DNA from 2 places in the Streptomyces sp. NPDC001920 genome. Region 1 is predicted to be linked to the other one. Evidence: riboswitches for the same ligand, from Rfam matches in the RefSeq annotation. Region 1 holds a riboswitch; the other holds the start of a gene.
The links. Region 1 has a riboswitch for glycine ahead of gcvT (glycine cleavage system aminomethyltransferase GcvT). Riboswitches for the same ligand answer to the same signal wherever they lie in the genome.

Region 1 (4,787 bases):
TCGCGGCGACCTTGAAGGAGACCGCCTTGGCCGCGATCACGTGCTCCAGGGGGCCGCCCTGGAAGCCCGGGAAGACGGACGAGTTCAGCTTCTTCGCGAAGTCCTTCTTCGCGAGGATGATGCCGCCGCGCGGGCCGCCCAGCGTCTTGTGGGTGGTGGAGGTGACGACGTCCGCGTACGGCACCGGGTTCGGGTGCAGACCGGCCGCGACCAGACCCGCGAAGTGGGCCATGTCGACCCACAGGTACGCCTCGACCTCGTCGGCGATCCGCCGGAACTCGGCGAAGTCCAGCTGCCGCGGGTACGCCGACCAGCCGGCGATGATCACCTTCGGCCGGTGCTCCTTGGCGAGCCGCTCGACCTCGGCCATGTCGACGAGACCGGCGTCGTCCACGTGGTACGCGACCACGTTGAACTGCTTGCCGGAGAAGTTCAGCCGCATGCCGTGGGTGAGGTGGCCGCCGTGGGCCAGGTCCAGGCCGAGGATCGTGTCACCGGGCTGGGCCAGGGCGAACAGGGCGGCCTGGTTCGCGGAGGCGCCCGAGTGCGGCTGGACGTTGGCGTACTCGGCGCCGAACAGCTCCTTGACCCGGTCGATCGCGATCTGCTCGGCGACGTCGACGTGCTCGCAGCCGCCGTAGTAGCGGCGGCCGGGGTAGCCCTCGGCGTACTTGTTGGTCAGGACCGAGCCCTGGGCCTCCATGACCGCGATCGGCGCGAAGTTCTCGGAGGCGATCATCTCCAGGGTGGACTGCTGACGCTCCAGCTCGGCGTCGAGCGCGGCGGCGACGGCCGGGTCGAGCTCGTGCAGGGGCGTGTTCAGAAGCGACTTGTCGGACATCTCAGTCATAAGGGGCTACGACTCCTCAGCCGGCGGTGTGGGCGTCGTACTCGTCGGCGGAGAGCAGGTCGGCCGGCTCCTCCGTGACGCGTACCTTGAACAGCCAGCCGCCCTCGAAGGGGGCGGAGTTCACCAGCGCCGGGTCGTTCACCACGTCCTCGTTGATCTCGGTGATCTCGCCGGTGACCGGGGAGTACAGGTCCGACACCGACTTGGTCGACTCCAGCTCGCCGCAGGTGTCACCCGCGGTCACGGTCGAGCCGACCTCGGGGAGCTGGGCGTAGACGACATCGCCGAGCGCGTTCGCCGCGAACTCGGTGATGCCGACCGTCGCGACGCCGTCCTCGGCGGTCGACAGCCACTCGTGCTCCTTGCTGTAGCGCAGCTGCTGGGGGTTGCTCATGGCCTGAATTCTCCTGTACGCGCGGGAGGGGTGCGGAATGGGGTGTGCTGGAAACCCGGATGAGCAGCGCAAACGTGCGCGAGGTCACGCACGGGTCGCTGCCGGTGACTGCTGCGGGGCCGGTCTCTGCTTCCGGCCAAGTGTCTACTTCTGCCGCTTGTAGAAGGGCAGCGCCACGACCTCGTACGGCTCATGGCTGCCGCGGATGTCCACGCCGACCCCGGCCGTCCCCGGCGCCGAGTGGGCCGCGTCGACGTACGCCATCGCGATCGGCTTGCCCAGCGTGGGGGAGGGGGCGCCGGAGGTGACCTCGCCGACGACCTCGCCGCCGGCGACGACCGGGTACCCGGCCCGCGGCACACGACGCCCCTCGGCGACCAGGCCGACGAGGACGCGCGGCGGGTTCTCCGCGGCACGGGAGGCGGCCCGCTCCAGGGCCTCGCGCCCCACGAAGTCGCCCTCCTTCTCGAACTTCACCACCCGGCCGAGCCCGGCGTCGAAGGGCGTGAGCGAGGTCGACAGCTCATGGCCGTACAGCGGCATGCCCGCTTCCAGGCGCAGCGTGTCCCGGCAGGACAGGCCGCAGGGGACCAGTCCGACGCCCTCGCCCGCCTTGGTCAGCGCCTGCCACAGCTCGACGGCGTGCTCCGGCCTCACGAACAGCTCGAAGCCGTCCTCACCGGTGTAGCCGGTGCGGGCGATCAGGGCGGGCACGCCGGCGACGGTGCCGGGCAGTCCGGCGTAGTACTTCAGGCCGTCGAGGTCGGCGTCGGTCAGCGACTTCAGGATGCCGGGGGACTCGGGGCCCTGGACGGCGATGAGCGCGTACGCGTCCCGGTCGTCGCGGACCTCGGCGTCGAAGCCGGCCACCCGCTCGGTCAGCGCGTCCAGCACGACCTGGGCGTTGGAGGCGTTGGCGACGACCATGTACTCGGTCTCGGCGAGCCGGTAGACGATCAGGTCGTCGAGGATGCCGCCGTCGGCACGGCAGATCATGGTGTAGCGGGCGCGGCCGACACCCACGGAGGCGATGTTGCCGACCAGGGCGTGGTTCAGGAAGGCGGCGGCCTGCGGACCGGTGACGGTGATCTCGCCCATGTGGGAGAGGTCGAAGATCCCGGCCTTCGTCCGCACCGCGATGTGCTCGTCGCGCTCGGAGCCGTAGCGCAGGGGCATGTCCCAGCCGGCGAAGTCGGTCATCGTCGCGCCGAGCGAGCGATGCAGGGCATCGAGCGCGGTGTGACGGAGTGGCGTACTGCTCACGGTCGGTCGTCTCCCAGATGCGTGAGGGCGAGGTCGGTCCTCCCCATCTGTCATCGGAACCTGAGAGGTTCGCCATGACCCGCGGGGGTCCATGGCTTGCACCTTGGGTGGGGCAGCGCCCGCCCTCGACGAGGGGGATGCGGCCCACTTTTCAGATGTGCCTCGCCCGCGCGGTAACGGGGCCTGAGAGATTCAAGGGAGGGACTTGCTCCTTCGGCGCCCCGGCGATGCACTGCCAGGGACTCTCCCGCGCGGATTCAAACGGCCGGTATGCAGTTGGCGCGGACATCATTGCACGCATCCCCGCACTGCGTCAGGGGGGTGGTGCACAGGGGCCGCGGCGAGTACACAGGCGTACACAGCACCCTGTAGCAGGCTTGTTGCTGTAAGAGGACTGAAACGAGAGACACCGGGCATTACCTTCTCTTTACACTCGACGGGGAGGAGACTCGTGAACCGCCCCAGGGGAGGACGATCACGGTGGACAGGACCACGGCGTACGCCACGACCTTGGGCCTCGCGCTGCCGAAGCAGCCCACGACCTCGGCCCGGGAGGCGTGCGAGGCGCGCCCGGCCTGCGTGGTCCGCGATCTGCGTGAGCGCGCCGGCCACAGCCCGCACGCCCTGCTCTTCGCCCCCGAGGACCTCGTCGTGATCACCGGCCTGCCCGGCAGCGGCAAGTCCACGCTGATGCGGCGGACGGTGAAGGGCATCCGTATCGACTCCCAGGACGTCCGGGACCGCTGGGAGGCCCGGATGCCCGGCTTCCTCCCCTACGCCGTCTACCGCCCCCTGGTCCGCCTCGCGCACTACGCCGGACTGCGCCGCGCCCTGCGCTCCGGCGAGGGCGTCGTCGTGCACGACTGCGGCACCCAGGCCTGGGTGCGGGGCTGGCTGGCCCGGGAGGCCCGGCGGCGCGGCGGCACCCTGCACATGCTGCTGCTCGACGTCGCCCCGGACACGGCCCTGGAGGGTCAGCGCGAGCGGGGGCGGGGCGTCTCCCGCTACGCCTTCCTGCGTCACCGCACGGCCGCCGCGCGGCTGCTGCGCTCGGTCGAGAAGGGCCACCTGCCCCGGGGCTGCGGCGCGGCGGTGCTGATCGACCGGGAGGCGGCGGACACCCTGCGCAGGATCGCCTTCACCGGCTGACCGGCCGTATCCGTGCGCGGGCCCGGCCGTATCCGTGCGCGCGCCGGCCACCGGCTAGCCTTTCGGTCCACAGACGTAGTTCACAGCAGGCGGTCGGACAGATGGACATCCCAGCGGATCTCCCCGCGGACTTCCCGGCACAGACACACCTCCACCCGCACGGCGGCTGGCCCGGCAACGAGCTGGAGGAGGTGCTCTCGGCCTCCCTCGGGCTGCCTTCGGCGGGCGGCCGGATCATCGAGGTGCTGGGCCGCAGCTTCGTCTGGGTGCCCCTGCCGGGCGGCGGCGGCCCGCACAGCGGCCCCCTGGACCTGCCCACGCTGGAGATCGGCGGCCAGGCCTACGTCCCGGTCTTCAGCTCCGAGGAGCAGTTCCGTCAGGTCGTCGGCTCCCACATGTCGTTCGCCGTCGCCCCCGCCGTGGAGTTCGCCCGCGGTCTGCCCCCGCAGGTGGGCATCGCCGTCAACCCGGACGGCGTGGTCGGCGTCCCGCTGCCCCCGGCGGCGGTGGCCGAGCTGTGCCGGGCGGGCCGCACGCCCCTGGACGGCCTCGCCTCCGGAGGTCGCGTCAAGCTCTACGAGCCGGACTGGCAGGACGACCCGGTCGACTTCCTCGCGGCCGCCTCGGCCGAGTTCGCCGCCACCGGCGTGGTCACCACGGCCCGCCGCTGCCTGGCGACGATCGAGACGGCCACCCCGGTGATGTTCATCGGTGTCGAACTCGCCCACTGGGAGGGCGACCTGCGCGCGGCCCCCATGGACGCCGTCGCCCGCGCCCTGGGCAGCAGCCCGGTCAGGTGGCCGGTCAACCTGGTGCTGCTGGACGTGGCCCAGGACCCGGTGATCGACTGGATGCGCCGGCAGGTCCGCCCCTTCTACCAGCGGGACTTCTGAGCGCCGCGCAGGGCGAGCGCCCCCGGCGGGGTGCGGGGACCCGCGCGAGGCGGCCACGACGAACCCGCAGACGGCAGACCACATCAAGTCCCGAGCTCTCAACGGTTCTCCCGGTGGAGAGCCTAAGCTGGGCCCACAGCCAAAATTTCCCGAAGGGGCGGTAAAAGGTGAGCGCGAGCGGCACAACCTCGACCGGGCAGGTCGAGCACATGCTGCGCCAGGTGACCCCCGGGCGCTA
Region 2 (4,787 bases), on a different contig from region 1:
ATCTTCGGGATCGCCGTGGGCGTGGTGTGGCGGGACGTGGAGAGCGCGTTGTCGCAGCTGCACGGCGAGCGAATCGACACGGGGGAGACGCTGGTCGGCCACAACCCCGCGGACGAGTTGGCGCGGCGGCGAAACCGGGCCGTCTGAGCAGCGTGCGCGGCCCGCGGCCGCAGGCCGAGTGGTTCCGCCCTGGTCGGAGGGGCGGCTCCGGTGCGCTGGGCAGGGCATTGTCAGTGGCGTGAGGCAGCATCGGAGATGTGAGAAACGCGCCCACGATCCTGCATCTCGACATGGATGCCTTCTACGCCTCGGTGGAGCAGGCATCCAAGCCGAGCCTGCGCGGGAAGGCCGTGATCGTGGGCGGGTTGGGGCCGCGGGGAGTCGTCGCAACCGCGTCCTATGAGGCCCGGGTGCTCGGGGTGCACTCGGCGATGCCCATGGCTCAGGCGCGCCGGCTGGCGCCGAACGCGGCGTACCTCGTGCCACGCTTCGGGATCTACCGCGAGATCAGCGAGCAGGTGATGGAGCTGCTGCGGGAGCTGTCGCCGCTGGTGGAGCCGTTGAGCCTGGACGAAGCCTTCGTGGATCTGGAGGCCGGGGGAGCGGCCTGGGACGAGGAGTCGGCGCGCCTGGTGGGGATGAAGCTGCGGGCCGACATACGCGCGGTCACCGGGCTCGCGGGGTCGGTGGGGCTGGCGGCGTCCAAGATGCTTGCGAAGATCGCCTCCGAGGAGGCCAAGCCGGATGGGCTGGTCCTGATCGAGCCGGGGACCGAGCGGGCGTTGCTCGGGCCCATGCCGGTGCGGACGTTGCCGGGGGTGGGGCCTGCGACAGGGGACCACCTGAGGCGGGCCGGAATCCATACGGTGGACGAGATCGCCGAGGCGGGGGAGGACGAACTCGTTCGGCTGCTGGGCAAGGCCCATGGGCACGCCCTGTACGCCATGGCGTTGGCGCACGACGAGCGGCCTGTGGTGGCTGAGCGGGAGGCCAAGTCGGTGTCGGTCGAGGACACGTATGACGTGGACATCCATGACCGGGTTCGGGTGGGTGTGGAGGTGCAGCGGCTGGCCGACCGGTGTGTGCGGCGACTACGTGGGGCCGGGTTGTCCGGTCGGACGATCGTGCTCAAGGTACGGCGGTACGACTTCTCCACCCTGACCCGGTCCGAGACGCTGCGGGGACCGACGGACGACCCCGCCGTGGTGCGGGAGGCCGCTGCGCGGCTGCTGGACTCCGTGGACACGACGGGGGGCGTGCGGTTGCTGGGCGTCGGGGTGACGGGCCTCGCCGACTACACGCAAGAGGATCTCTTCGCGCAGGCGGCCGGGGAACGGGTGGAGCACGCCGAGGAGGAGGGGGAGCCCGAGCAGACCGCGCAGGAGCGGGAGGTGACGCCCGTGGAGCGGCGGTGGGCTGCCGGGCACGATGTGCGGCACGCCGAGTTCGGACATGGGTGGGTGCAGGGGAGCGGGCTGGGGCGGGTCACCGTGCGGTTCGAGACGCCCGAGTCGGAGCCGGGGCGGGTGCGGACGTTCCGGGTCGATGATCCGGCGCTGGAAACGGCGGATCCGTTGCCGCTGCGGGCGCGAAGACCCGGGGGCGCGCCGGCTGAGGGTGCGGCAGCGGGCGTGGAGCCTGTGGCGCCGGGCCAGGCGGGCTGAGGCGCTGCGGCCAGTCGTACCCGTGACGGCGCACCCGTCCTCCCTGGGCGGGGTGGGTCCGGCGTTCGTGCGCTGCCGGGGTGCCGTCCGTCGCGGCCCGTGGCGCCCTGACCTGCTACAGGATCGGTGGGTCAGGGGAGCTCTCGGGGCCGGTGGGATGGCTGGCCGAGGGTGGCTCGGGCCATGCACAGGAGGTCGGCTCGGTGGAGTGGGGGCGGACAGGGGCAACAGGGGTACAGGGGGCGGCTGAGTGAGGCTGCTGTGGGTGCGGGCCGGGGTACTCGCGGTGCGCGCGGGGTCAGGTGTCCTCGGAGCCCGCCAGGTTGCCGAAGTCCCGGTCCGGCACAGAGGGCGGCGGGGCCACGTTCAGGCCGTAGTGGTGGTAGAGCTGGAGTTCCTGTTCCGGGGAGAGGTGGCGGCCCACACCGAAGTCGGGGGCGTCCTTGATCAGGGCGCGGTCGAAGGGGACCCGGAGGCTGCCCTCGACCAGTTCACTGGGCTCCAGGGGGACGAAGGCGTCCCGCGAGAACAGGCCGGTGCGTATCGCCGCCCACTCCGGTACTCCGGTCGCGTCGTCGAGATAGACCTCGTCGATGGTGCCGATCTTGGTGCCGTTGCGGTCGAAGGCCTTGCGGCCGATCAGGTTGCGCGGATCGATGTCGGTCTGCACGGGCCCTCCACTTGGTCGCAACTCATCCGTAAGCACTACGAAAAGGCACTTTGGTGAGAGTGGCCACTCGAAGGTACGTGCGTTGACCCCGCTGGTAGGCTTGCAGACGGCTGCTGACCCCGTGCGGGAGAGTCCTCCAGACACCATCGGAGGCGCCGAAGGAGCAAATCCTCCCCGGAATCTCTCAGGCACACGTACCGCTCGGACGAGGTCACTCTGGAAAGCAGGGCGGGTGTCGACGGCTTCCGCTCTCACCGACGGTGAAAGCCGGGAGCCTTGTGGCGACCTGGTGAAGCTCTCAGGTTGAGATGACAGAGGGGGAGGCCGTTCGGGTACCCGTGCCGTGGTGCCCCTCGAAGGTCGCGTCAGACCAGGAGGCCTCCGCAATGACCGCCCACCGCATTCCGCTCTCCGAGCTCGAGCAGGGAATCCCCTTCGAGCAGCGTCACATCGGCCCTGATCATGAGGCTCGGGCCAAGATGCTCGCGCAGGTCGGGTACGGCTCGCTGGACGAGCTCACCGCCGCCGCGGTGCCGGACGTGATCAAGAACGCCGACTCCCTCGAACTGCCCGGGGCGCGCACCGAGGCCGAGGTGTGTGACGAGCTGCGGTCGCTCGCCGACCGCAACCAGGTGCTGGGCTCGATGATCGGACTGGGGTACTACGGGACCTTCACCCCGCCGGTCATCCTGCGCAACGTCATGGAGAACCCTGCCTGGTACACGGCCTACACGCCGTACCAGCCCGAGATCTCCCAGGGGCGGCTCGAGGCCCTGCTGAACTTCCAGACCGTGGTCGCCGAACTCACCGGTCTGCCGACCTCCGGTGCCTCGCTGCTCGACGAGGGGACGGCCGCCGCCGAGGCCATGGCGCTGTCCCGGCGGATGGGCAAGAACAAGAAGGGGCTGTTCCTGGTCGACGCGGATGTGCTGCCGCAGACCATCGCCGTGATCGAGACCCGTGCCGAGCCGACCGGCGTGGAGGTCGTGGTCGCCGACCTCAGCGACGGCATTCCGGCCGAGATCGCCGGTCGCGAGATCAACGGCGTGCTCCTGCAGTACCCGGGCGCCTCCGGTGCCGTACGGGACATCAAGCCCGTCATCGACCAGGCGCATGAACTCGGCGCCCTCGTCACTGTCGCCGCCGACCTGCTCGCGCTCACGCTGCTGAGGTCGCCCGGCGAGCTCGGGGCGGACATCGCGGTCGGTACGACACAGCGGTTCGGTGTGCCGATGGGCTTCGGTGGGCCGCACGCCGGCTACATGGCCGTACAGGAGAAGTTCGCACGGAGCCTGCCCGGGCGGCTCGTGGGTGTCTCCGTGGACGCGGACGGGAACAAGGCGTACCGCCTGGCCCTGCAGACGCGTGAGCAGCACATCCGGCGGGAGAAGGCGACCAGCAACATCTGTACCGCGCAGGTGCTGCTCGCCGTGATGGCCGGGATGTACGCCGTTTACCACGGGCCCGAGGGACTGAAGGGCATCGCCCGGCGGACCCATCGGTACGCCACCGTCCTCGCCGCGGGGCTCGCGGCGGGCGGCGTCGAGGTCGTACACGGCTCGTACTTCGACACGCTGACCGTGCGTGTGCCGTCGAAGGCCGCCGAGGTCGTCGCCGCCGCCCGGCAGAACGGCGTGAACCTGCACCTCGTGGACGCGGACCACGTGTCCATCGCCTGCGACGAGACCACCTCGCGGGCGCAGCTGGGTGCCGTGTGGACGGCGTTCGGGGTCCAGGCCGACATCGAGGCGCTGGACGCGGCGAGCGCGGACACCCTTCCGGGCTCGCTGCTGCGCAGCGACGCGTATCTCACGCACCCGGTCTTCCACCAGTACCGCTCCGAGACGGCGATGCTGCGCTACCTGCGCAGGCTCGCGGACCGTGACTACGCGCTGGACCGCGGCATGATCCCGCTGGGCTCGTGCACCATGAAGCTCAACGCGACCACCGAGATGGAGCCGGTCACCTGGCCGGAGTTCGGTCAGCTGCACCCCTTCGCGCCCGCCGAGCAGGCGCAGGGCTATCTGACGCTCATCCGGGAGCTGGAGGAACGTCTCGCCGAGGTCACCGGCTACGACAAGGTGTCGCTGCAGCCCAACGCCGGCTCTCAGGGCGAGCTGGCCGGACTGCTCGCCGTACGCGGGTACCACCGCGCCAACGGTGACGAGCAGCGGACCGTCTGCCTCATCCCGTCGTCCGCCCACGGCACGAACGCCGCCAGTGCCGTCATGGCCGGCATGAAGGTCGTTGTCGTCAAGACGGCCGACGACGGCGAGATCGACGTCGAGGACCTGCGGGCGAAGATCGAGAAGCACCGGGACGAGCTGTCGGTGCTGATGATCACGTACCCGTCGACGCACGGCGTGTTCGAGGAGCACGTCGCCGACATCTGCGCTCAGGTGCACGAGGCCGGCGGGCAGGTGTATGTCGACGGGGCGAACCTCAACGCCCTC

Region 2: another riboswitch for glycine. It lies ahead of gcvP (aminomethyl-transferring glycine dehydrogenase); the one in region 1 lies ahead of gcvT (glycine cleavage system aminomethyltransferase GcvT).

Annotation. Positions count from the first base shown of each region.
Region 1 covers NZ_JBSFEP010000013.1:264,801-269,587, reverse strand. The annotation lists gene glyA (serine hydroxymethyltransferase) at 1-841, opposite strand, end outside; gene gcvH (glycine cleavage system protein GcvH) at 867-1,244, opposite strand; gene gcvT (glycine cleavage system aminomethyltransferase GcvT) at 1,389-2,507, opposite strand; glycine riboswitch at 2,545-2,668, opposite strand; glycine riboswitch at 2,669-2,767, opposite strand; gene ACWCPI_RS23785 (AAA family ATPase) at 2,988-3,656, shown strand; gene ACWCPI_RS23780 (enhanced serine sensitivity protein SseB) at 3,758-4,549, shown strand; gene ACWCPI_RS23775 (enhanced serine sensitivity protein SseB C-terminal domain-containing protein) at 4,717-4,787, shown strand, end outside.
Region 2 covers NZ_JBSFEP010000009.1:337,242-342,028, reverse strand. The annotation lists gene ACWCPI_RS18085 (MerR family transcriptional regulator) at 1-147, shown strand, start outside; gene ACWCPI_RS18080 (DNA polymerase IV) at 258-1,664, shown strand; gene ACWCPI_RS18075 (PRC-barrel domain-containing protein) at 1,963-2,334, opposite strand; glycine riboswitch at 2,449-2,544, shown strand; gene gcvP (aminomethyl-transferring glycine dehydrogenase) at 2,721-4,787, shown strand, end outside.